Linked DNA regions of Magnetococcus sp. PR-3. The protein of the gene in region 1 interacts with the protein of each later gene in a pairwise test. Links are inferred from orthologs where the notes say so. Each region holds a gene or a part of one and is shown on either strand. Other genes may lie near its edges.

Region 1 (10,693 bases):
GTCTGACATTTTACAGGCCATGACAGGCCAAACCCACGACTGGCCCAGTGCAACTCAGAACCAGTTGAGTAGGCATATGCAGCATAACATGGGAGAAGATCAATTCTTGGTGGGGCACTGGGAGGCAACGCCTGATTTTGTGCAATACCTACGAGAGAATAACTACCGTGTCATTGTGCAGCTTCGTGATCCCCGAGATCAGCTGGTCTCATTTTATTACTACTACAGCAAGATATTGGGTAGAGAGAATCGATGCATGACCAATTATCTAAAAAATTTAGATAAAAAATCAGCGCTTACCACCTTAATGCTGGGCCTGCAGTTGGATGATCTGAACCATGGGTCACAGTATAAAAAACTGATTTCATGGGTTCGTCAGTGGCAGGAGAGTGGGCTGCCTCTTTTTTTTAGTCGTTATGAAGATCTGGTGATGAATAAAGCGCAAGCGGTTGAGCAGCTGGCAGATTTTTTACAGGTACCCATGCTGCCTGATGCTGTCCTACAAATAGTTAAACAAACCACATTTGAAGGGCGCTCTAAAACCATGGAAGCAACGGGGCAGGTTCATGGTTTTAAGAGAAAAGGGGCACCGGGCGATTGGAAAAATCATTTTGATGACAGTTTAAAGCAGATAACCAAACAGATGTGTGGGCATGCGTTAATCGGTTGGGGTTATGAGAAGGATTTTAACTGGTAAAGGGTCAACCTGCGATGGGTTACTCTGAGCAGAGATAAATAGGGTGCGTGATCAGATATTCCAACCCATCTACTCTCAATAATAAAAAGGGCGGCCCATGGGATAGGGCCGCCCTTTTTATTAGGTACTTACAAGAGAGGAGTGACTACTTTTTTAGATCTTGTAGTGTCTCAGCAATCAAGAAAGCAATGTCCAGACTTTGGGTGGCATTCAAACGTGGATCGCAAGTGGTTTCATACCGTTCAGGCAGCTGGTCCTCTGTTAGGTCGTGAGATCCACCAACACACTCCGTTACCTTATCGCCGGTCAGTTCAAAATGTACACCGCCGGGGCAGGTGCCTTCCGCTTTATGCACATTAAAGAAAGAGCGGATCTCTGACATGACATGATCAACATTACGGGTCTTGTGTCCGGTGCTGGCTGTAAAGGTATTGCCATGCATGGGGTCGCAGCTCCAAATAATGGAACGCCCCTCACGTTGCACGCCCTGAATGAGCTTAGGTAGCCCCTCTTCCACTTTATTGTGTCCAAAGCGGGTAATGAAGGTTAACCGGCCTGGTGTGTTATCTGGGTTGAGTGCATCACAGAGTCTTAAGGCATCTTCTGCTGTCGCTGTGGGCCCCAATTTAACCCCGATGGGGTTTTTAACGCCACGAAGAAACTCTACATGGGCACCGTCTAGTTGACGGGTGCGCTCACCAATCCAGAGCATATGTGCTGAGCAACAATAGTGCTCGTTGGTCAGTGAATCTTCACGGGTCAGCGCCTGTTCATAGTCCAGGATCAGGGCTTCATGGCTGGTAAAGTACTCGACCTCATGCAGCACAGAGGTGTTGCTCGAGGAAATACCAATGGTGTCCATAAACTTCAGGGCATCACTAAGCTTATCTGCTATCTCAGCATAGCGTTGTCCCTGGGGGCTGTTAGCCACAAAACTACGGGTCCAATTATTCAGGCTATGCAGGTCTGCATACCCCCCACTGGTAAAGGCGCGCAGCAGGTTAAGGGTGCTGGCTGACTGAAAATAAACACGCTCCAGGCGGTTTGGATCAGGGTTGCGAGAGGCTTCAGAAAAATAAGGGTCGTTGACCATCTCACCACGGAAACTGGGTAAGGTCTGCTCCCCTTTGGTCTCCGTCGGGCTAGAACGTGGCTTGGCAAACTGACCGGCAATCCGTCCTACTTTAACCACGGGGCGACCACCGCCATAGGTGAGGATAACCGCCATCTGCAGTAAGATTTTCAGCTTGTCACGAATGGCGTTCGCATTGAACTCCCCAAAGGACTCAGCACAATCACCACCTTGCAGCAAAAAAGCTTGACCATTGGCCACACGAGCCAAGTGGTCGGAGAGGGCGCGTACTTCACCAGCAAAAACCAGCGGCGGATAGCTGCCGAGGTTGTCACACGCCTGCTTAAGCGATGCCTGATCGGGCCACTCGGGTTGTTGCAGAGCGGTAAGTTTGCGCCAGGAGTCGGGTTGCCAGGGGTTAGACACGGTGTAATCCTCAAGTAATGGGTCACATAAAAGCCGGATTCTTCTTATGAATGCAGCTCAACGTTCTAAAGGTTGTGGCGGAGTTTGCCATGCATGCCAGGGAAAATGCAACCCTAACCACTGAAACCCCCTAGGAATAAGGGGGCTTTACCCAGAAATGTCGCCTTGCCATGGTTCGCATCGTAACCAAGGAAGATATTCATCAGATCTATTGTGGCTTAGTTGTCGGCCTGTTCCGGCTCTAAGGCTTCCAAGGTTTTGTGCAGTGCTTTTTCAATGCGCTGGCAACGGTTATGGTTAAGTCTTAGACCAAACAGATCTTTAAGATAAAAGACATCAATGGCTTTTTCACCATAGGTTGCAATCTTACAGGTGTTGATTTGGGCACCCTCTTCAGCGAGGGTACGGGTCACGGCATGCAGCAGACCAAAACGGTTACGGGTGGTGATCTCCATAATGGTGTAGATCTCCGAAGCGTGATGATCCCAGCTTACCGAGGTGGGGACTTCAAAATGATCATCTTTACGGATTTTAAGCTTGTGGGTTGGTTCCAGACTTGCGGCCATGCTGCCACTGAGTATTTTAGCTAAGGTCACTTTAACCTTTTCTTGCTTCTCAGGGTCTGTCACTGGCTGCCCTTGCCAGTCCTGAATCACAAAGATATCCAGGGCCATACCATCTTTGGTGGTGTTGCCGTTGGCCGAGAGAATACCAATAGATTCCACCGCGAGAGCACCAGAAATACGTTCAATCAGACCAGGGTGATCCTGGCAGTAAATGAGCATGTCTGTTGTATCTGAAGCTGGGTTGGTTCGGAAGCAGACCGCCAGCGGATCATTAAGTTTGCCATGTAAACTGCGGAAATGATCGGCAACTGCACCGGGTTCAAAGCCCACAAAATAGTCATCATAAAAACGATCCAAGTAGGCTTGGACCTCATCTTCTGTGTAATCTTCGCACAACATGTCACTGGTTGCTTCACGCTGTTCTTGGGCCAGTTCGGCCATATCTTCCGGTTTAAACAGACCGCGAACAATCACTTGTGACGTCACACCATATAGGCGACGCAACAGAGAGGCTTTCCACTCATTCCAAACATTGGGGCCGACGGCACGAATATCCGAAACCGTTAACAGTAACAGCATATCCATATTTTCCAACCCACCCATCTGGCGGGCAAATTGGAAGACGGTTTCAGGGTCGTTGACATCACGCCGGAAGGCGGTATGGGAGAAGATGAGATGGTTACGAACCAGCCATGCCACCTGTTCGGTCTCTTGACGGTCCAAGCCTAGGCGTGGGCACACTTCGCGGGCAATAATGGCCCCTTTGATCTCATGGTTACCGCCACGCCCTTTAGCAATATCATGAAAGAGCACAGCCACCAGTAAAACCAATGGGTTGCGCACTCGATTGATCAGCTCAGTCGCCAGTGGAAGTTCGTTGGTGAGCTTGCCTGCACGGATGGCACGCAGGGCTTCCACAGCCAAAATGGAGTGTTCATCCACGGTATACACATGAAAGAGATCGTGTTGTGTTTGGCCAATAATCCGCCCAAATTCTGGAATAAAACGGCCCAGCAAACCGCAGTTGTTCATCCGGCGTAGCGCCCAGGCTACCCCTCTATTGGCGGTTAAGATTTTACGGAAGGATTCGATCACCTTCTCGTTGTGCCTAAAGTTACGGTCTGCCAAGGCTAAGTTGCCGGTGATCTGACGAAGCGCGTTGGGATGGATGCTCTTATCATACCGCTGCGCCGTTTCAAACAGTGTCATCAGCCGGGATGGATCTTCCTCAAAGGCGTTGGGGCAGCTCACCGTGAGCATGTCCCCATCCAGCACAAAGCAGTCTTCCAGCGGTACTGATTGAAGTTCAGTATCTTTATGTTCTTCCGCATATTGGTGAAGAAAGACTTGGCAGAGATTATGAATCTGCTTGGCCGTTTGGTAGTAGCGGCGCATGAACTGCTCAACGCCCAACATGCCTTCACGATCTTTATAGCTAAAATCTTGAGCAATGGTGACCTGGTGACCAAAAGTCAAACGGTCATCCCGTCGGTCTGCTGTGTAGTGCAGAGCGTTACGAATACGCCAAAGAAACTCCCGAGCTCGGGTGAAGGTGTTGTACTCCTCCTCGGTAATTAACTGTTGAGGAATGAGATCTTTAACACGCTGAACCTTATAGCGATATTTGGCGGCCCAGAAGAGGGTGTGGATGTCTCTTAAACCGCCTGGGTTCTCTTTAATATTAGGTTCTAAATAGAACAAGGAGTTGCCAAAGCGTTCATGGCGTTTGGTCTGCTCTTCCAGTTTTTCTTTAAGAAAACCGGCAGGATCAGAAAGTACACGGTCCTGAAACTGATCTCGAAAAGTCTTAAAAAGTTTGCGGTTCCCGGCTAAAAAGCGGGATTCCAGCATGCTGGTGCGGTTTTCGATCTCTTCATTAGCCTGCGCCATGCATTCATCTAAGGTGCGAACTGCTTGGCCAACATCCAAACCCAGATCCCAAAGGAAGTAGAGAACCTTCTCAATTTTGCCGGTAATGTCAGCTTTGGCACCATCCGGAATAATAAATAAAAGGTCAATATCGGAGTAGGGGGCCAGTTCCCCCCGGCCATAACCCCCCGTGGCGACCATGGCATACCGCTCTTCTGGACTCTCCTGAAACGTCGAGGCTTCATGTTCACTCAATTGATCAGAGATCCCATGAATGAGCGCGTGCAGGCGGTTGAGCAGTAGATCCACCACAAAGGTGTGTCCTTTAACAATGCGCCGTCCCGAGGCCCCACTTTCATGTTCGAGACGTAGGGCCTCCCGGCCCATTTGCAGGGCATTCTTAAAGAGTTGAACAAGCTCTTGCCGTCCTTTTGTTTCTAGGATATTGGCACCATGTCGTCGCAGAGAATCTGCAATGGCGGCGTCCAATTCAGCAATATTGACCAGAGGGCGTTTGGCATCTCGATGCATGATAAAGCCATTAATGAAGGTAATGCGCTGCTGCCCTGTAATGGGTGCTTGAAGCGCTGGTAGGTAACGTGTACATTCCTATAGCTTAAGTCCAAATGCCTCCGTCGCCAAGGATGCACCGTTTATTGCATACACTTTTGGTGTCGGAAAGGCTGGATATTGGCAGGGTTACGCCACTATGGTTTCAGTGACGTACAAACCCTATCTATAGAGTAGACCCTTGTACCTGAGGTTCCACGGTAATGTTGAGTAAACTTTTGGGGCTTTTCTCCACCGATATGGCCATTGACCTTGGCACAGCCAACACTTTGGTCTATGTGCGAGGAAAAGGCATCGTACTTTCTGAACCTTCGGTGGTGGCTATCCATGAAAGCCCACGGAATGGTCGTAAAGTCTTGGCGGTGGGTAATGAAGCCAAACGTATGTTGGGCCGTACCCCCGGTAATATTGTGGCCACCCGTCCCATGCGCGATGGGGTGATCGCTGACTTTACGGTGACGGAGGCGATGCTGAAGCATTTTATTCGCCGGGTTCATAAGCGCCGCTTTTTTCATTCTCCACGCATTATTGTCTGCGTGCCCAACGGTGCGACACCTGTGGAGCGTAAAGCCATTCGGGAATCTGCTGAGACAGCGGGTGCCCGAGAGGTGTTCTTGATTGAAGAACCCATGGCTGCGGCCATTGGGGCCGGGTTGCCGGTTACCGATGCCTCAGGATCCATGGTGGTAGATATTGGTGGCGGAACCAGTGAAGTTGCCATTATATCCCTGGCTGGCATCGTTTTTTCTCGTTCCATTCGTGTGGGTGGGGATAAAATGGATGAGGCCATTATGGCCCACGTCCGGCGTAAATACTCCCTGCTGATCGGCGAGAGCACGGCGGAAATGATTAAAATTCAGGTTGGCTCGGCCTATCCTCAGGAAGAACGTATTGAGGTAGAGGTTAAGGGGCGTGACTTGATTAATGGTGTGCCTAAGCATCAGATCATCTCTGATCCTGAAATTCTTGAAGCCCTGCAAGAGCCCATCAATGCCATAACCGAAGGGGTGCGTACTGCCCTGGAACGTTGCCCGCCTGAGTTGGCGGCGGATATCGTGGATCGGGGTATTGTCCTCACCGGTGGCGGTGGCTTGCTGCGTGGGCTCGATCGTCTGCTCTCAGAAGAGACGGGTTTACCTGTCATTGTGGCCGAAGATCCACTCTCCTGTGTGGTGATGGGATCCGGTAAAGCGTTGGATGAACTGGATGCCATGTCTGACATCCTTACTGACCAGTAAAAACTTGGTAGGATGAAATGCTGCCCTTGTGGAGCTTCATACGTCTGCACCGACAAAGATTAACGGCCGCAACCTTTCTGTTGCTGGCCGTTTTTCTATTATTTGTACTCCGGGCAGACTCGCCAGGTATGCAGACCTTTAAGGGGAGTGTTGCTAACCTGATGGGGGGGGTGCAACGTTTGTTGCTCTCCCCTGTCGAGGCTACCCGTGCAGCGAATCAACGGTTGCAGGAGCTAGGGCGGCTTGATGAGGAGAACAGACGCCTGAAGCGGCAGGTCTCTAACCTGGGGCCCATGCGTTTGCAGCTGGATGAGACCCTTAAGGAGAACAGGCGTCTGCGGCAGATTTTGCGTATGCCGGTTGAGCCTTCTTATACCTATACCGTGGCCCGTGTGGTCGGGGATAGCTCTTCTGCCTTTTCCCGTGTTCTGCTGGTCAACGCCGGTGCTGAGGAAAAAGTACGACCGGATACCCCTGCTGTAAGTCCTGCGGGTGTGGTGGGTCGTGTGGTGGCCGTTGGGACCCGGCGCAGTACTGTGTTGACCCTTCAGGATATCAACTCCCGTGTGCCGGTCCAGGTCCAGCGCTCCCGTTTACGGGCGGTGGTGGCGGGGCGTAATGATCAAACCCTGGATCTTCGTTTTGTGGTCAAAGGGGGGGATATTCATGTGGGTGATCTACTCATTACCTCTGGTACGGGGGGGGTGTTTCCCAGGGGTATTGGCGTTGCCCGTGTGACCGCATTAAATCTTAATGTCGATGGTCTGTTTATCCAGGCAAAAGCCCGTTCTTTGGTTGATTTGGATCGCTTAGAAGAGCTGCGTTTAATGCTTCCTGTGGTAGAAACCGTACCACTACGGGAGCGGGATGAGGCTACGATAACCGATTCCACCGATTTGCGGCCCCTGGGTCTGATGCCTGAAGCATCACCATCGCCATGACCTTAGCGGGTACCTTACTGGCACCTTGGTTGCCCTTTTTAAGTCTGTTGCTGGCGGTGGCGGTGCAGGAGGTTGCGCTGCCCTATGAGGCATGGTCGGTTTGGCGCCCAGATCTGTTGTTGGTTGCCCTGTTTTACTGGCGACTCTACCGCCCGGACCGCTGTGGGCCAGGTTCTGCCTTTAGTGCAGGTTTGACGGTTGATGTGCTCAGTGGGGGACCGCTGGGTATGAATGCACTGAGTAAAACACTCATTACCCTGTTGATTCGTCGGTTTGGTCGTCGGTTGCGGGCGACGGATGCCATCTTTCTATTGCCCATTTTGGCGCTATTGTCCATGCTGGATCAGTTCATTCAGCTTGGCTTGTCTACCTTGTTGCAAGGGTGGGGCGTGCGCTGGCCGCTTCTGTTTGGCCGTATTGCAGCCACAGCTTTGATCGCCCCTTTAATCGTGGCCCTGCTGATCCATATTCACCGTATCTGGTTGGGAGAAACCCCCCGTGCTGGAAGATGAGTACGAACGCTTCCGAATCGATGCCCGTAAACGGGTATTGCTGCTGGGTGGGCTGCAAGGTGGGCTGTTTTTACTGCTTGCTGGGCGGCTCTTTCAGCTACAGGTGCTGAAAGGGGGCGATTATAAAGATCTGGCAGAAGATAACCGGATTAGCTGGAACCCTATCCCGGCCCCCAGGGGGCGTATTTTAGACCGCTTTGGTCAGGTGATGGTGGACAATGTTCCAGACTACCGTCTGTTAATTGTTCCCGAGCGGGCAGGGCCCCTTATGCCACTGGTGGCCCGTCTGCGTAAGTTGGTGGATCTGACCGATGATGAGGTGGAAGGGTTACTTAAACAGGTTAAGCGTCAGCGCTCTTTTCTCCCTGTTCAGGTTAAAGACAATCTAAAATGGGAAGAGGTGAGCCGGCTTGAGGCTAGGCAGCACGCCTTCCCAGGTATGATGATACAGGCGCAAAGTCGGCGGAACTACCCCCATGGTAATAGTGCAGCCCACTTGCTTGGGTACTTGGGGGAGGTTGTCGGGCGGGATCGAGAACGATTTAGCCGGGTAGCTTTCCGATCAGGTGATCTGGTGGGTAAAACGGGCATGGAACGTGCCTTCGAAAAAAAATTGCGGGGGGATGAAGGCATCTCCGAAATTGAGGTTAATGCCGTTGGGCGTCAGGTGCGGCAGCTGCGGGCCAGCCAGCCAAAGACTGGTGAAGATCTGGTCCTTACCATTGATATGGCCTTGCAGCAGGATGCCGAAAAGGCCTTGGGGAATCGTGCCGGTGCGGTGGTGGTGATGGATCCCCGCAGTGGTGAGATCTTGGCCTTGGTTAGTTCTCCGTCCTATAATCCCAATCAATTCATTCAAGGTTTTACCAGTAACGCCTGGAATACCCTGATTAATGATCCCAAGCGTCCTCTCTCCAACAAAGTTCTGCAAGGTCAATATCCGCCTGGCTCAACCTTCAAGATGGTTGTGGCCCTTTCAGCTTTAGGGGAAGGGGTTATCACCCCGACCCAAAAGCTCCATTGTCCAGGGTATTGGTCGTACAAAGGTCATCGGTTCCACTGTTGGCACCGGGGGGGGCATGGCTGGGTAGACCTGAACAAGGCCATGTCTCAATCCTGTGATGTCTATTTTTATCGTATTGCCGATAAATTGGGTATTGACCAGATTCATGCGATGGCGGGTCGTTTTGGTTTTGGTCAGACAACGGGGATTGAGCTGGGCGGTGAGAGCCGAGGGCTTAACCCATCCCGTAACTGGAAACGCATGCGTCATCGGAAAATATGGTTTCCCGGTGAGACATTGATTACCGCCATTGGTCAGGGGTATCTCTCCGCCACACCACTACAGTTGGTCAATATGACAGCAACCATCGCCAACGGGGGGACACTTTACCAGCCTTCTTTGGTGCGCCCTCGTGGTGGTTACGAGCCCCGAGTGCTCAATCATGCCCGGCTGGATCCTGAACATCTTCAGTTGGTGCAAAAATCGATGGAGTATGTCTACTACGGTCGCTCAGGCACGGCCCGCAATGCCAAACCAGAAACGGTCAGAGCTGCCGGCAAAACGGGTACCTCACAGGTGGTACGGCATCGACGTAAAACCGAGGGAGGCAAGCCGATTCCTGAAGAGCAAGAACGGTTTAAGGACCATGCGCTGTTTGTCAGTTATGCCCCCTCAACAGACCCAGAGTTGGCTATTGCGGTGATTGTTGAACATGGTGGACATGGGGGTAGTACTGCCGCACCGGTTGCTCAGGCGATTATTGATGCACACTTTACCCGTCGACAACTGCGTTGGGAACGCCGAGCGGTATGAACAGCGATAAACGACAAAAACGAAAAGGTATTTTAACGCCTTCATCGCAACGTTTAACCATGGAAGAGCGGGTTTATCGCTTTCCCTGGGGCCTGTTTTTGGCGGTTCTTGCCATTTTAGGTATTGGGTTAGGGGTTCTGTATTCAGCTACGGGTGGGGACAGTAATATTCTCATCAAGCAGGGGGTACGGATTGTCGCCATGCTGATGCTGTTTTTTATGTTGGCCTTGGCGGGAGAAAAAGTTTTTCGGCACAACGCCTATTTAATCTACCTCTTGGTGTTATTACTATTGGTGGCGGTATTTGCCATGGGCCATATCGGTATGGGGGCTCGGCGGTGGATTGATCTGGGGATTATGCGCTTGCAGCCTTCAGAGCTGATGAAGGTGGCTCTGGCGATTGCTCTGGCGCGTTGGTTTCATGATCGAAATGTGGCCAAAGGTATTGGCTTAAAAGATCTGATCGGCCCCGCTTTTTTGATCGGCCTGCCCATGGTTTTAATCTTAAAGCAGCCAGATCTGGGTACGGCCATTGCGGTAGCGGCCATTGGGATTACCGTCGTGTTTGTGGCTGGATTGTCATGGAAAATTCTTCTTGGTGGTTTTGTTATGCTTGGTGCCGCCATGCCCTTGGTATGGAATAGTTTGCATGACTATCAGCGGCGCCGGGTTGAGACGCTCCTCTCCCCAGAGAGTGATCCATTGGGGGCTGGTTATCACATTATTCAGTCTAAAATTGCAGTGGGATCTGGTGGTGTGTTGGGAAAAGGGTATCTTTCTGGCAGTCAGAACCTGTTGAATTTTCTACCTGAACGGCATACCGATTTTATTTTTTCAGTGCTTGCTGAAGAGTGGGGCTTTGTTGGTGCCATTGTTCTGCTTGGGCTTTATGCCATTGTCGTTGCACGTGGTTTGTTTATCTGTATGACAGCGCGAAACCGCTTTGGAATGCTATTAGCTGTTGGCCTGTTAACCATGTTAGGACTG
Region 2 (10,405 bases), on another replicon or contig:
GTTGCTGCTTGTTGGATATTGGTGGTGGTACGGCAGATATTGCGATCTATGCCGATGGTCATATCAAGCACACAGCCGTACTGGCGATTGGTGGTGACCACATGACCAACGATATTGCGGTTGGTCTGCGTACACCGACGCGTGAGGCCGAACAGCTTAAGCGTAAGTTTGGTTGTGCCCTATCCTCTTTGGTGGGCCCTGACGAGACCATTGAAGTTCCAAGCATTGGTGAACGCCCCCCCCGCTCATTGGGTCGACATATCTTGGCAGAGATTATCGAACCCCGTGTCGAGGAGCTGTTTACCCTGGTGCAGCGTGAAATTGCGCGCTCCGGATTTGAAGAACAGATTGCCGCAGGTATTGTGTTGACAGGCGGCGCTTCCAACACCGAAGGAATGGTGGAGCTGGCTGAGGAGATCTTTAACAAGCCTGTTCGTAGAGGACTACCCCAAGGGGTTGGTGGCTTGACGGATGTGATCGCTAACCCCAGCTTTGCAACGGCAACAGGTTTGGTCCTGTATGCCAATCGATTTGGGCAAGAGTCTACCATGCGGTTCGCACAGGATGATGTCGGTGGCAGCCGATCTGTGGTTTCACGCATGCGTTCCTGGTTTGGTGATATCTTTTGATGCACCAACCAAAATAATAACCATAACAAACCCAAAATAGACGCGGATAAACGCGCAATACCAAGGGGGTAATAATGACAATCGAGTTTGCACACACGGATGAACTGGAAGCCCGCATCAAAGTTGTAGGTGTTGGTGGTGGTGGTGGTAATGCAGTCAATAATATGATTCAGTCCCATCTTGAAGGGGTTGAATTTATTGTAGCCAACACAGACTCCCAAGCCTTGACCAAAAGCCTGGCTCCAACACGCATCCAAATCGGAGAAGACATCACCCGTGGTCTCGGAGCTGGCGCTAAGCCTGAAGTAGGCAAGCATGCCGCTATGGAGACCGAAGAACGCCTGCGTCAGTCCATTGAAGGGGCTGATATGGTGTTTATTACGGCCGGCATGGGCGGCGGCACCGGCACAGGCGCAGCCCCTATTATTGCCCGCATTTCTAAAGAGCTGGGCATTCTGACCGTCGCCGTGGTCACCAAGCCTTTCCACTTTGAAGGCAAGCGCCGTATGCGCCAAGCTGAAGAGGGTCTGGAAGAGCTACGTGATCAAGTAGACACTGTGATTACCATTCCCAACCAAAAGCTGATGGCTGCGGTTGGAAAGAACACCACCATTTTAGACGCCTTCCGTAAAGCTGATGATGTACTGCACCAAGCTGTACGTGGTATCACCGATCTGATCACCCACCCTGGCCATATCAATGTTGACTTTGCTGATGTCTGCACGGTTATGGAAGAGATGGGCCAAGCCATGATGGGTGCTGCTGAAGCTACCGGTGAAGGTCGTGCGATGGAAGCCATTAACAATGCCATTTCCAGCCCCTTGCTGGACGATGCATCCATTCACGGTGCCCGTGGCGTCTTGGTTAACATCACTGGTGGTTACAACCTCACGCTGCAAGAAGTGGATGAGGCTGTTATGGTTGTACGTGACATGGCTCATGAAGATGCCAACATTGTATTTGGCACCACGTTGAATGAGCAGTTGGAAGATAGTGTCCGTGTAACGGTTGTGGCAACAGGTATTGGGCAAGCTGAACAAATGGCGTTCCCAACACAAGAGATGGCCAGCACAGAGGCCATTGCTAGCCAGCCGATTCAACAACAACCCATGCAACAGCAGCCTGCAGCCCCTATGATGCAGCAACCGATGCAAGAGCAACCTGTTCAGCAACCCATGCAACAGCCTGTTGCTGAAGCGGTACCAAACACCAACGTTCAAGACCTAAACTACATTCGTCAAATGCGCCAAGAGCGCCAGTCCCGTCAACGTCGTAATATGGACGCTATGCATGGTGGGCATGAGGACTTTGATGTCCCAACCTTCCTGCGTCGTCAAATGGACTGAGGATCTGTGGTTAGGCCATGGCCTGCATGGGTCATGGCCTAACCAAGTCGAATGGTAGTGAGCTGGGTCACATATCGTTATTTCAGTTAAGGACGGTTCAACTTTGGTTGAGCCTTGGCCAGGGATGGCCCCTAATCTCATGGGATCGATCCAAGACCTTCCCCAGGGAAGCTGTTTTGGATCCAAGGAAGTTGGCAGGATTGCCAATTAAAGCGAAGGGAAACCTTCGCGGGGTCGCCAAGGAAGGCGCCGCCCCCCCTTGAACACCCGCCAACAGACCCAAATCCGCGTTTATTTTCTTCTCACTACTGTTTTTGTGCATAATTCTTGCTCTTTTGCTTTCTTATAAGCAGCCGTCCGTAGTATTCTATGCCGATGCGACTTTTTTGAGCGCTATGGCGAATAAAAAAGCGGATGAGAGCAAACGGGGTAAGCATGTTTCGGCAGGGCTTATTCCATGAGGAGTTATCCATGCATTATCAACGAACATTGAAGAACACGGTTCGCTGCACAGGTATTGGCATGCATAGTGGGCAGAAGGCTTACCTGTCGCTAAGCCCCGCCCCTGAGAGCACGGGCATCGTGTTTCGTCGTACCGATCTGGAAGGTGCTTTGGTGCCTGCCCATGTCGAGAACGTCAAGGATACCCGCCTGTGCACCACCATCGCGAATAAAGATGGTGTGAGTATCTCAACCATTGAACATCTTTTGGCTGCCTTTGCCGGTATGGGTGTGGACAACGCCTATGTCGATATTGATGGACCAGAAGTCCCCATTATGGATGGCAGCGCTGCACCCTTTGTCTTTTTGCTGGAGTGTGCAGGGATTGTTGACCAACAAGCACCCAAACGGCGTATCCGCATCAAAGAGACCATTACGGTCAAAGATGGCGATAAAATTGCCCGCTTTGAACCGGGTGAGGGCTTTCATTTAAGCTTTCTTCTGGACTATGACCACCCTGTACTCAAGCGTCAAAAGGTTGGAATTAGCCTCAATGAAACGGCCTTCGTTAAAGAAGTCAGCCGGGCCCGCACCTTTGGTTTTGTTAAAGAAGTAGAATATCTTCAGGCTAATGGATTGGCCAAAGGAGCATCCTTAGATAACGCCATTGCCATTGGTGATTATCAAATTATTAACGAAGATGGGCTACGGTATGAAGATGAGTTTGCCCGCCATAAGTTAATGGATGCCCTTGGTGACCTCTACTTACTGGGGACCCCTATTATTGGTAAGTTTGTTGGGGAACGCTCTGGTCATGCACTGAATAATCTGCTGTTAAAGGCTCTGCTGGCCCAGACCCATGCTTGGGAACTGGTAGAAGGTGACCCCAGCTCAGCAACGGCCCGTGTGGTAGCGGCGGAGCCTGCCCACAGCATGCTGGCCCGACCTGCTACGGCAACCAGCTAAGATGGATCGATTTGCCATGGCTTGGCAACTACGCATTTGGAAGAGGACGATACAACTGTATCGTCCTCTTTTCTTTCGGGGCAGCCTACTACTACTGCTGTTTCTACCTCTCTTTTGGCTTACCGCGTGTGCAGACCGGCCCATTGAAGAGCAGATACCGGTGCTAGAGTCGGTTGAAGCTGTGGTGCGTGGGGATACGCTCTACGCCCGGGCCAAACTGAGCAAAGCCTATAAAAACACCCTTAAAGAACGCCTAAATACGGGCCAACCAGTTCTGGTAAGCTACCGTTTTACACTCATTAAGCATAATCGCTGGCTTCCTAACTATGAGTTTGCGGCAGCTCAAATTCAACGGCGCGTTAAACTTCATCTCATTACAGAACGCTATGAGATGGAAGATCTAACGGAAGAGGCCATAAGCTATACCCAGGAACCCTCTGAAGCGTTGAATTTTTTAAGCCAACCCCGTTATGTACCTTTGGCTCAATCCAAAACATTGGATGGTCTTTTGGTGGTGGCCAAACCTGATCAGTTTGCCGATTTTATTTTGCATAGTCAGTTTGAACGTCATCGCCAGGGGGTTTCACGCATGTTTCGGGTGCTCTTCCGCATGCTGACCTTCTGGGAACCTTTAACCTATGACAAAACGGCGGAGTACCAGCTGCAATGAACGAGCGTCGGGGAAAAAACTCAGCTTCGCCTTTCAGTCGCTGGATGTTAACAATTCTACTACTGGGGGTTGTGGTCACCTCGGTGGTCGTCGGGCGGGGGCTCTACGGCAGTGCCACCGTTGATGGCGGTGGTGATTACAGCGCGGTCTTTCTGATTTTGCTCTACGTTAACCTGTTCCTGGTTTTAACGTTGGGTTTTTTGGTTATTCGTAACCTCTCCAAGCTGTGGCTGGATCGTAGACGGCGTATGGCGGGGTCACAGCTAAGAACCCGTATGGTTACGCTGTTTGTTGCGCTGTCGCTGTTCCCAACACTGGTGATTACCTTATTGTCGGTTGAGCTGTTGAATAAAGGGGTCGATAGCTGGTTTTCAGATCAGGTCTCACAAGCGCTGGAAAAATCATTGGCGGTCTCACGGGCACTTTATCGTGAGAATCAACGCTCTGTTGGGCACGATGCTGAGGATATGATTCGTAACCGTATTATCAGCTCAACCTTCTCTTTACAGGGTGCTGAAGCAAGTTCTGCAGCGTTGGAAGTTGAACGTCAGGCTAGGCAACTGGATGAGATTGCATTAATCCGGGGCGATGGCACCCATGTCTCCCGTGCGGGAGAACTTCCCCAAGACCCTACGCCCGATTTAACGGTGATTGCAGAAAACTCAACCCGTGCCCTCATGCACACCAATGATACCGGTAACATTGTTCGGGCCTATATACGCATTGGTCCTGATCTATTCTTGGTCACAGGACGCTATATCGATGGTCAGGTGCTTAACCATATGGAGACCATTGAATCCACCTATGTGGATTATAATAAATTAGGGGCATCTCACGGTCTGCTACGCGGTAGCCATACCATCACCTTAATTTTGATCACGCTGCTTCTGGTTTTAGCGGCTGTTTGGTCTGGTTTTCGTATCTCAGAGACCATTACTGAACCCATTACTGAACTGGTGGTGGGCACACGCCAAGTGGCCGATGGGGACCTGTCGGTCAACCTACCCGTAACTGGGGATGATGAGTTGGCGACTCTTATGGCCTCATTTAATGCCATGACCCAACGTCTGGCTGAGAACCAACAGGCTCTACAAGCCAGTAATAATCTTCTGGAAGATCGACGTCGGTTTATGGCCGCCGTGGTGGGCAACATCAGCTCAGGCGTGATCAGTGTTGACCGGGATGGCGCGATTTCACTGATGAACCCTGCGGCAGGGTCTCTATTAGGGGTGGAACCAACCAAAAGTGTTGGGGAACATTTTGAACAGGTCATGCCAGAGCCCGTGCTTAACCCTATTTCCAGCTTGCTGGAGACCGCCATGACTTTGGAAGAGAACAGTGGTGAAGGGGGGATGAGTGAGCTATCGGTACAGATCATGATGAATGTGAATGATCGCCCCCGTACACTGTTGGCCCGTTTAACCCTACCTGATCGGGCCGGACCAGGTTTTATTGCCACCTTTGATGACCTAACCTCAGTGGTGCATGCGCAACGCTCCAGGGCCTGGAGCGATGTTGCCCGACGTATTGCCCATGAGATCAAAAACCCGCTGACGCCTATCCAACTCTGGGCTCAACGTATGCGTCGACGCTATTTAAAACCTGAACTGAATGACTTGGCCGATTGGAAGGTTCTGGATGAGGGGACCGAATCGATCATTCAGCAGGTAGAAGAGCTTAAAGTATTGGTGGATGAGTTCTCCACCTTTGCCCGTTTACCCCGCCCGGATATGAAAAAAGACTCCCTACCCGACACCTTGCGTGAGGTCATGACCCTGCATGATGCCGAGTTTAAGGATCTGGTGGTTGACATTGATGTGGATGACACCATACCGGCTTTTCCGTTTGACCGAGCACAGGTCAAGCAGGTGGTTACCAACTTGGTCTCCAATGCCGTTGCCGCTATGGAGGATGACCGCGCACTAGAAAGCAGCCTGTCGCTATCAGATCTTCTTGTTATCCGAGCTTTTGTCGCAGAAAATGGACGAGGGGTCTACATTCAGGTGGAAGATAATGGCCCAGGTATTCCGCCAGAGAGCCAAGACCGAATTTTTGAACCCTATTTTACCACCAAGAAAAAGGGAACTGGTCTTGGGCTGGCCATCGTCAAAAAGATTATTGAAGACCATGGCGGTCGCCTGTGGGTAAAAGATGCCCCAAATGGCGGTGCCTTAGTAGAATTCATGCTGCCCCTATCGGGCCCTAAACAACTCCTGGTGCCTGAACATGGTGGCCAAGAAGAGAACATAAACGCGATACCATCATGAGTCATACCGTACTAATTGTTGATGATGAACCCTCTATCCGCACCTCTTTGCGGGGGATTCTTGAAGATGAATCCTATACCGTCTTTGAGGCATCCAGCGCTGAAGAAGCCTTAACCACGCTGGCTGAAACACCGGTTTCGGCCATCATGCTTGATATTTGGATGGAAGGCATGGATGGGATTGAGGCCCTGCGCTGTATCAAAGATATGGAGGGCGCCAAATCGGTTGATCTTCCCAGTCACAACCGTGAAGCACCGGTTATTATGATGTCAGGCCATGGCACCATTGATACCGCGGTGCAAGCAACCCGCCTGGGTGCTTACGACTTTCTAGAAAAACCACTCTCGTTGGACCGGGTCTTGTTACTTCTAGATCGGGCCATTCGGGAGCTGGGTCTACGCCGGCAAAACCGTGCTTTACAGGCACGCATGGACCATGTAGATGAACTGGTAGGCAGCTCCAAAGCCATGCAACGGCTGGAAGGACAGATCCAGCGTGTGGCCCCCACTGAGGGCTGGGTATTAATAAACGGTGAAATTGGATCAGGCAAGGAGGTTGTTGCCCGCCGTATTCACGCCTTATCCAGACGTGCAAATGGTCCTTTTATTGGCGTAAACTCGGCCACCATACCTGATGAGCGTATTGAGACCGCCCTTTTTGGCCAAGGGGGTAGCAGCAGTGATGGTGACCGACGAGGTTTGTTGGAGGAGGGTCACCAAGGCACACTGTTTTTGGATGAGATTGGTGATATGTCGCTGCCAGCTCAAGCGCGTATTCTACGCCTGCTCCAGGAACAGCGTTTTGAGCGGGTGGGCGGTGGTCCAATGATTCAGGTTGATGTACGGGTTATTGCCGCAACCAACCGGGATCTGAGTAAAGAGATGGCGGAAGGTCGCTTTAGGGAAGACCTGTTTTATCGTCTAAATGTTGTACCCCTGGATGTCCCCCCTCTACGTGATCGTACCGAAGATATTCCAGATCTGGTCCGGCACTTTCTACACAGCCAAGCAGGGATGGGTTCCCACGACCGCACCTTTACGAAAGAGGCTATCGACCTACTTACAGCGTATCGTTGGCCGGGTAATGTACGGGAATTGCGTAACCTAGTCGAGCGCCTTGCCATTATGGCCCCCCAACCTGAAATTGGGGCAGATGATCTGCCACGCTTTGTAGCCCCCCAACGGGAAACCGGTAAAAACTGCCCAGAGACCGGCCCCATTGCCGAGCTTATGGCCAGTGAGAACCTAAGGGAAGCCCGAGAGCAGTTTGAGATCCTCTATCTGGAAGCCAAGCTTAAAGCGCATGAAGGTAATATTTCTCGAACAGCAGAAGCTGTAGGCATGCAGAGAACAGCTTTCCACCGCAAACTCAAGACATTGGGCATTACAACCTAACCACCAACCCAGTGTCTATATCGACAAAAAAAGGCACCTTACAGGTGCCTTTTTTACATTTTAAACGCAGGATTTTATTAGCTTGGCATGGCCTTTGAGATAGAACCCATGAGGGAACCCCCTTTTATGGGAGAAGCACCATGTCTGATTTATTGACGGATACCTTAGCCATACTCGATTGGCACGGCATGATTGAGCCGCCGCATAGTCCAAGCTTGGCCCGCATGTCATTGGCCGAGTTGGAAGCGCTGGAAAGCAAAAACTTTACCCATGCCCTGCACGGTAAAGCGGCGCAAGGACTGTTACGCCTGGTCATGCATGAAGCCACGGCAGCAGAACCACTGAGTGTGGCCCCCCCAGAGAAGTCAGCCATTTAGCCTTCAAACAGCGCCAGATGCGCCACATCCAGGTAAACGCCGATGGCATCCCCAATGGCATGATCATGGCTGCTCTGCACCATACATAGAACCCGCTCATCTGCAGGGGTTTTTAAGGTGTAGAGATAGTTAGAGCCACGGAAGGCACGCTCCACGACCGGCAACTGCATGCTACTATGATCATCATGAATCAGATCATCTGGCCGAATAAGTATCTGCACCGCTGATCCGTCGGTAAAATGCTCCTGAACGGGACCGGTGATCAAACCCAAAGAGGTTTTAATTCCTTCACGCCCCTGCACCACCCCCGGTAACATCACACCTTGGCCAATAAAGTCTGCCACCATAGGATCATGTGGGCGGTGGTATAGCCCGTAGGCGCTATCCCACTGCCGTAGGGTCCCCTCCCCCAGCACACCAATTTCATCCGCCATGGTGAAGGCCTCATGCTGATCATGGGTAACCAAAATAGCGGTTACACCATCCTCCTTAAGCACCCGGCGAATATCCCTGGCCAGCTGCTCGCGCAACTCGGTATCCATACTGGAGAAGGGTTCATCCAACAATAAAATTTCAGGCTTGGGCGCAATGGCACGGGCTAAAGCCACACGCTGTTGCTGCCCACCTGAGAGTTGATGGGGGTGATGTTTACCATGCTCGGTCAACTCCACCAACGCTAAGAGCGTCCTGACCCTTTCATTTTTTTCCTTGCGGCTTAGGTGCCTTAGCCCAAAGCCAATATTCTGTTCTACATTTAAGTGTGGGAAGAGCGCAAAATCCTGAAAGACCATCCCTACCCGGCGTTTTTCAGGCGGGGTTGTTTGACCAGGCTGAGAGACTACCCCCCCCCGTAGACGAATCTCCCCTTGAGAGAGCGGCTCAAAGCCAGCAATGGCCCGTAGCAAGGAGGTTTTCCCGCAACCACTAGGCCCAAGCAGACAGCCGATATGACCCGGTTTTAAGGTGAAATTCACCCCATGCACCACCGGATCTTCACCATAACTTACCGCCGCATTGATAACCTGTAACTGTTCTTCCATGGGAGACCTCTACGACTTGCTATGTCGGGATTTTGTAATGGAGAGACTAAGCAGAACAACGGGAATAATCCCCACTGCCACAATGGCCAAGGAGGCTGGAGCCGCATCGGCCAACCGCTCATCAGATGCCAACTCATAGGCCCTTACCGCCAGGGTATTAAAGTTGAACGGACGCAAAATCAAAGTTGCTGGTAGCTCTTTAAGCACATCCACAAAGACCAACAATAGCGCGGTAAGCAGAGATCCTTTAAGGATCGGCAAATGTACCTGCCCCAAAATAGCACCAGACCCATAGCCCAAGGAGCGGGCAGCTTCATCCAAACTGGGTTTTATTCTCCCCAGACCGGTCTCAACCGTTTGTAAGGAAACCGCAAGAAACCGAACCATGTAGGCAAAAACCAAAGCGACCAACGTACCGCTAAGCAATAGCCCCGTTGAAAGGTCAAACTGATCACGCATCCAGCTATCTACAGTATTATCCAACCAGGCAAAGGGAATAATCACCCCCACCGCGATCACCGTACCTGGCACGGCATACCCCATTCCTGCCAACCGCACCATAAAACCGATCAAACGACTTTTCCGGTTTAAACGCTGCCCATAGCCTAAAAACAGTGCCAAAAGCAGCGCTAAAAGAGAGGCCACCCCACCCAACATGAGCGTATTCACAATTAACTCAAGAAAAGGCCCTTCAAAAGGATCTTCAGCGACCGTAAAGGCCCAAACAGCCAACTGACCCGCCGGCAACAAAAAGCCTAAAAGTACCGCCCCACCACAAAAGAGCAAAGCCCCCCACTTGGCCCACCCCTGCAGGTTTATTCGCCGGAGATCTTGATGACGCTGGCTGGTTTGGTGATAACGGTTACGTTTACGGCTGTGTCTTTCCAAAAGGATCAAAGTGAAGACAAAAAGCAGCAATACAGCTGAAAGCTGGGCCGCCGCTGGTGCGCTGTCCAGACCATACCAGGTTCTAAAAATACCAGTGGTAAAGGTGTTGACCCCAAAATATTGAACGGTCCCATAGTCCGCTAAGGTTTCCATAAGCGCGAGGGAGAGACCCGCAACAATGGCCGGTCGAGCCAACGGCAGCGCCACGGTAAAGAAAGTACGCCACGGACCGTTGCCCAGTGTACGGCTGACATCCATGACACAGAGAGATTGGTTAAGAAAAGTCGCGCGGGTCAGTAGATAGACATAGGGGTAGAGCACCAGTGTCAGCATAATGGCCGCACCTTCTAAGGAGCGGACCTCAGGAAACCAGTACTCCCGGTAGCC
Region 3 (4,672 bases), on another replicon or contig:
GCGAAAGAACGGGTTATCAGGTCTCGCCTTTATGGCGGGTATACCTGGCTCTATCGGCGGTGCGCTACGCATGAATGCAGGAGCCTATGGTGGAGACATCAAAAGCGTTCTGCTTGATGCACAACTGATGGATGCGGATGGCAATCTGCACACACGAAATAGTCAAGAACTTGGTTTGGCATACCGCCATTGCGACCTACCCACAGGATGGGTTTTCATCTCTGCCCGGTTTCAGTTAACCCAGGGCAATGAAGAGACCATTAAGGCGCAGATGCGGGCCAACAACCAAAAACGGACCCAGGCACAGCCGTTGAGGTATCCCTCAGCTGGCAGCATTTTCCGCAACCCTCCTGGGGAAGCGGCCTGGAAGCTGATTAATGCAGCGGGACTGCGCGGCCACCGTATTGGTGATGCGCAAATTTCCGAAAAGCACAGCAACTTTTTCGTCAACCTGGGCGCAGCCTCCTCCACGCACATGGAGGAACTAATTGAGCTGGCCAGAACCCGGGTGGCGCAGCAATCTGGTGTCAAAATGACACTGGAAATCGGCATTCTCAGACCAGATGGTTTCTACAAAGAGACCGAGGGATGAGTCTGTTTTTTTGGGTTTGTCCACCTTTGGCAAGAGTAGAATTGTTGAGCACGCACTCCACATCTACATTAAGCACGTGCGATACCCGCTGCGGCCAACAGGCTGCCATCAAGCGGGCATTTGACGTTGGCACACCCCATTTTGGAAAGCGCTGAGAGACACCATGGATTGGAAACTTAAAAAAATTGGTGTGCTCTACGGTGGCCTTTCCGATGAGCGCGAAGTAAGCCTAAAGAGCGGCCAGACCCTTTATGATGCCTTGGCCTCCCTCGAATATGATGTTGTTGCCATTGATGTCGGTCGTGACCTGGCCCGCGTCCTTGAGACCGAAGGTATTGAAGTGGCCGTATTGGCCCTGCACGGTCCGATGGGGGAAGATGGCACCGTTCAAGGTTTGCTGGAACTCATGGGCATTCCCTATACCGGTCCAAACGTGACAGCTTCGGCCATCTGCATGGATAAAGGGCTGACAAAGCGCCTGTTTCATAGCGAAGGTTTACCAACACCCGCCTGGGTTGAGCTGGCCGGTGACCATGAAGAAGCCGACGAACTGGTCGACAATTTCCTGGGCGATTTCCCCGGCACGGCTTTTGTTAAGCCGCTTGATTCAGGCTCCAGCGTTGGCATTAGCCGGACTGAAAGTAAAGATGATCTCATTCGCGGTGTCGCGAAAGCACTCACCGTCTCTCGCCGGTGCATGGTTGAACGCGCCATTGAGGGACGTGAGTTAACCTTGACGATCTTAGATGGTGAAGCTTTTCCCATCATTGAGATTGTGCCTAAACAGGGCTTTTACGACTTTAAAAGTAAGTATACCGCAGGTATGACCGATTATTTGGTCCCTGCCCCTAATCTGGATGAAGAGACCACAGAGACGGTTGTGAAAATGGGCTTAGCTGCCTACTATATCACCGGCTGTCGCGGGCTCGTACGGGCGGATTTCATCCTGGATGCTGAGGGAACACCGTGGTTGTTAGAGTTAAACACCATCCCTGGCATGACAGAGAACAGTTTGGCACCCAAAGCAGCCCGGGCAGCGGGTCTTGAGGTTCCTCAACTAGCAGAGCGCATGCTCCACGGTGCGCATTTAAAATAAAAATCTGGCAACATCCGTTGCGTAATGACCTTACGTACGGTTAAAAAAGATTGGGTCACACTGTATGAACCCAAAAAAAATCAAGGGAGCGTTACTGGCAGTACTTCTCCTTGTCGGGTTCGGTTGGGGTTGGCAGACCCTGCATGCACCTGGACGCTTTCCCCTGGAGGATGTCCGTGTTCTTGGCAACAAGCACACCGATGTCGCTCAACTCATAAAAGATTTAGGGTTGGATCAGCCTGTTAATCTGCTGACGGTTCACCCCAAACAACTGCGTAAGCAGCTGCTGGCCTATCCATGGGTACGAAATGCGCGTGTTGAGCGTATTTTCCCTGGCATGGTGGTTATTGAGCTGGAAGAGAAAACTCCTTTATGCATGACCAAAAAAGGGGAGCAACTCTATCTGGTGGATCAACGGGGTGAACGCATCAAACCGTTGACCATTGGTGATCCTATGCCACTGCCTGTTGTGACCGTGGATTATGCACCAGAGTCGGAAAAGCCGATTTTGATTCGCTGGCTGGTGGAACGTTTACAGCGTAATCAGTGGATCTATCAGCGACTCTCTGAAGCGGTGGGTTTGCCGGGTGGGCGTTGGGTACTTTACACCCGTAAGGGCGTAAAGTTGTTGCACTCGGCCCGTATGGATGAAGAGCTCGCAAAGCTCAAAGTACTGCAGGACCGCTACAGTATTTTAAAACGCAGCATTCGTCAGATTGACCTTCGGGTCACCGGGCGGGCAGTAGTTAAACCTCAGACCTAACTGGTCAAATGAGGCAGTAAACAGGGTTGTTGTTTGGTCTTAACAGACACTTCAGACATCAACAGAACGCAGTTAACGACGGCAAAACCGGGCTAAGGTATTATGGCCAAGCATGACCAAAACCTGATTATCGGACTGGATATCGGTACCACAAAAATCTGCTGCATTGTCGCAGATGTGCAACCCGATGGCCGTCTGGATATTATCGGCCTTGGCACCCACCCTTCGCGGGGTCTTCGCAAAGGTGTGGTGATCGATATCGATTCCACCGTGGAGAGCATCCGCATGGCGGTGGAAGAAGCTGAGATGATGGCCGGTGTTGAGATCCGCATGGTCTATGCGGGTATCGCCGGTGCACATATCGCCAGCAATAACTCGGAAGGGGTTGTTGCGACAAAAGATAATGAAGTCCATGCTACAGATATCCAGCGTGTACTGGATGCTGCGCGGGCCCAATCCATTCCTATGGATCGTGAAATTCTTCATGTCATTCCACAAGAGTTTGTGTTGGATGCCCAAGAGGGCATTAAAGACCCACTTGGCATGGCGGGTGTGCGTTTAGAGGCTCGGGTGCATTTGGTCACCGGTGCAGTGGCATCGGCTCAAAATATTGTAAAATGTGCCAACCGTTGTGGCTTGGATGTTGGTGATATCATTTTGGAACAGCTCGCTTCTGCAGAAGCCTGCTTGACCGATGATGAAAAAGAGCTGGGTTGCTGCTTGTTGGATATTGGTGGTGGTACGGCAGATATTGCGATCTATGCCGATGGTCATATCAAGCACACAGCCGTACTGGCGATTGGTGGTGACCACATGACCAACGATATTGCGGTTGGTCTGCGTACACCGACGCGTGAGGCCGAACAGCTTAAGCGTAAGTTTGGTTGTGCCCTATCCTCTTTGGTGGGCCCTGACGAGACCATTGAAGTTCCAAGCATTGGTGAACGCCCCCCCCGCTCATTGGGTCGACATATCTTGGCAGAGATTATCGAACCCCGTGTCGAGGAGCTGTTTACCCTGGTGCAGCGTGAAATTGCGCGCTCCGGATTTGAAGAACAGATTGCCGCAGGTATTGTGTTGACAGGCGGCGCTTCCAACACCGAAGGAATGGTGGAGCTGGCTGAGGAGATCTTTAACAAGCCTGTTCGTAGAGGACTACCCCAAGGGGTTGGTGGCTTGACGGATGTGATCGCTAACCCCAGCTTTGCAACGGCAACAGGTTTGGTCCTGTATGCCAATCGATTTGGGCAAGAGTCTACCATGCGGTTCGCACAGGATGATGTCGGTGGCAGCCGATCTGTGGTTTCACGCATGCGTTCCTGGTTTGGTGATATCTTTTGATGCACCAACCAAAATAATAACCATAACAAACCCAAAATAGACGCGGATAAACGCGCAATACCAAGGGGGTAATAATGACAATCGAGTTTGCACACACGGATGAACTGGAAGCCCGCATCAAAGTTGTAGGTGTTGGTGGTGGTGGTGGTAATGCAGTCAATAATATGATTCAGTCCCATCTTGAAGGGGTTGAATTTATTGTAGCCAACACAGACTCCCAAGCCTTGACCAAAAGCCTGGCTCCAACACGCATCCAAATCGGAGAAGACATCACCCGTGGTCTCGGAGCTGGCGCTAAGCCTGAAGTAGGCAAGCATGCCGCTATGGAGACCGAAGAACGCCTGCGTCAGTCCATTGAAGGGGCTGATATGGTGTTTATTACGGCCGGCATGGGCGGCGGCACCGGCACAGGCGCAGCCCCTATTATTGCCCGCATTTCTAAAGAGCTGGGCATTCTGACCGTCGCCGTGGTCACCAAGCCTTTCCACTTTGAAGGCAAGCGCCGTATGCGCCAAGCTGAAGAGGGTCTGGAAGAGCTACGTGATCAAGTAGACACTGTGATTACCATTCCCAACCAAAAGCTGATGGCTGCGGTTGGAAAGAACACCACCATTTTAGACGCCTTCCGTAAAGCTGATGATGTACTGCACCAAGCTGTACGTGGTATCACCGATCTGATCACCCACCCTGGCCATATCAATGTTGACTTTGCTGATGTCTGCACGGTTATGGAAGAGATGGGCCAAGCCATGATGGGTGCTGCTGAAGCTACCGGTGAAGGTCGTGCGATGGAAGCCATTAACAATGCCATTTCCAGCCCCTTGCTGGACGATGCATCCATTCACGGTGCCCGTGGCGTCTTGGTTAACATCACTGGTGG

What was found.
Region 2: the proteins of V5T57_RS13245 (region 1) and ftsZ interact in binary tests that used the Escherichia coli proteins (3 or more experiments, as listed by UniProt). The link is inferred for Magnetococcus sp. PR-3 from one-to-one orthologs.
Region 3: the proteins of V5T57_RS13245 (region 1) and ftsA interact in binary tests that used the Escherichia coli proteins (3 or more experiments, as listed by UniProt). The link is inferred for Magnetococcus sp. PR-3 from one-to-one orthologs.

Annotation. Positions count from the first base shown.
Region 1 is NZ_JBAHUQ010000022.1:17,187-27,879, forward strand. What follows is about bases 4,643-7,420. They hold V5T57_RS13245 (rod shape-determining protein), read left to right. Parts: upstream 4,643-5,403; coding sequence 5,404-6,438; downstream 6,439-7,420. Other genes in these bases: glnD ([protein-PII] uridylyltransferase), read right to left, coding at 4,643-5,161; mreC (rod shape-determining protein MreC), read left to right, coding at 6,456-7,379; mreD (rod shape-determining protein MreD), read left to right, coding at 7,376-7,420. In the rest of the region: V5T57_RS13230 (sulfotransferase domain-containing protein), read left to right, coding at 1-697; V5T57_RS13235 (class II 3-deoxy-7-phosphoheptulonate synthase), read right to left, coding at 843-2,195; more of glnD, read right to left, coding at 2,414-4,642; more of mreD, read left to right, coding at 7,421-7,891; mrdA (penicillin-binding protein 2), read left to right, coding at 7,878-9,707; rod shape-determining protein RodA, read left to right, coding at 9,704-10,693. UniProt on the Escherichia coli protein: Forms membrane-associated dynamic filaments that are essential for cell shape determination. Acts by regulating cell wall synthesis and cell elongation, and thus cell shape.
Region 2 is NZ_JBAHUQ010000019.1:76,044-86,448, forward strand. What follows is about bases 1-2,839. They hold ftsZ (cell division protein FtsZ), read left to right. Parts: upstream 1-703; coding sequence 704-1,975; downstream 1,976-2,839. Other genes in these bases: ftsA (cell division protein FtsA), read left to right, coding at 1-629; lpxC (UDP-3-O-acyl-N-acetylglucosamine deacetylase), read left to right, coding at 2,447-2,839. Outside these bases: more of lpxC, read left to right, coding at 2,840-3,382; V5T57_RS12215 (DUF4390 domain-containing protein), read left to right, coding at 3,399-4,052; V5T57_RS12220 (sensor histidine kinase), read left to right, coding at 4,049-6,319; V5T57_RS12225 (sigma-54-dependent transcriptional regulator), read left to right, coding at 6,316-7,713; V5T57_RS12230 (hypothetical protein), read left to right, coding at 7,854-8,090; V5T57_RS12235 (ABC transporter ATP-binding protein), read right to left, coding at 8,087-9,130; V5T57_RS12240 (ABC transporter permease), read right to left, coding at 9,140-10,405. UniProt on the Escherichia coli protein: Essential cell division protein that forms a contractile ring structure (Z ring) at the future cell division site. The regulation of the ring assembly controls the timing and the location of cell division.
Region 3 is NZ_JBAHUQ010000019.1:72,881-77,552, forward strand. The notes cover bases 1,821-4,672. They hold ftsA (cell division protein FtsA), read left to right. Parts: upstream 1,821-2,553; coding sequence 2,554-3,792; downstream 3,793-4,672. Other genes in these bases: V5T57_RS12195 (cell division protein FtsQ/DivIB), read left to right, coding at 1,821-2,451; ftsZ (cell division protein FtsZ), read left to right, coding at 3,867-4,672. Outside these bases: murB (UDP-N-acetylmuramate dehydrogenase), read left to right, coding at 1-592; V5T57_RS12190 (D-alanine--D-alanine ligase family protein), read left to right, coding at 756-1,688; more of V5T57_RS12195, read left to right, coding at 1,753-1,820. UniProt on the Escherichia coli protein: Essential cell division protein that assists in the assembly of the Z ring. May serve as the principal membrane anchor for the Z ring.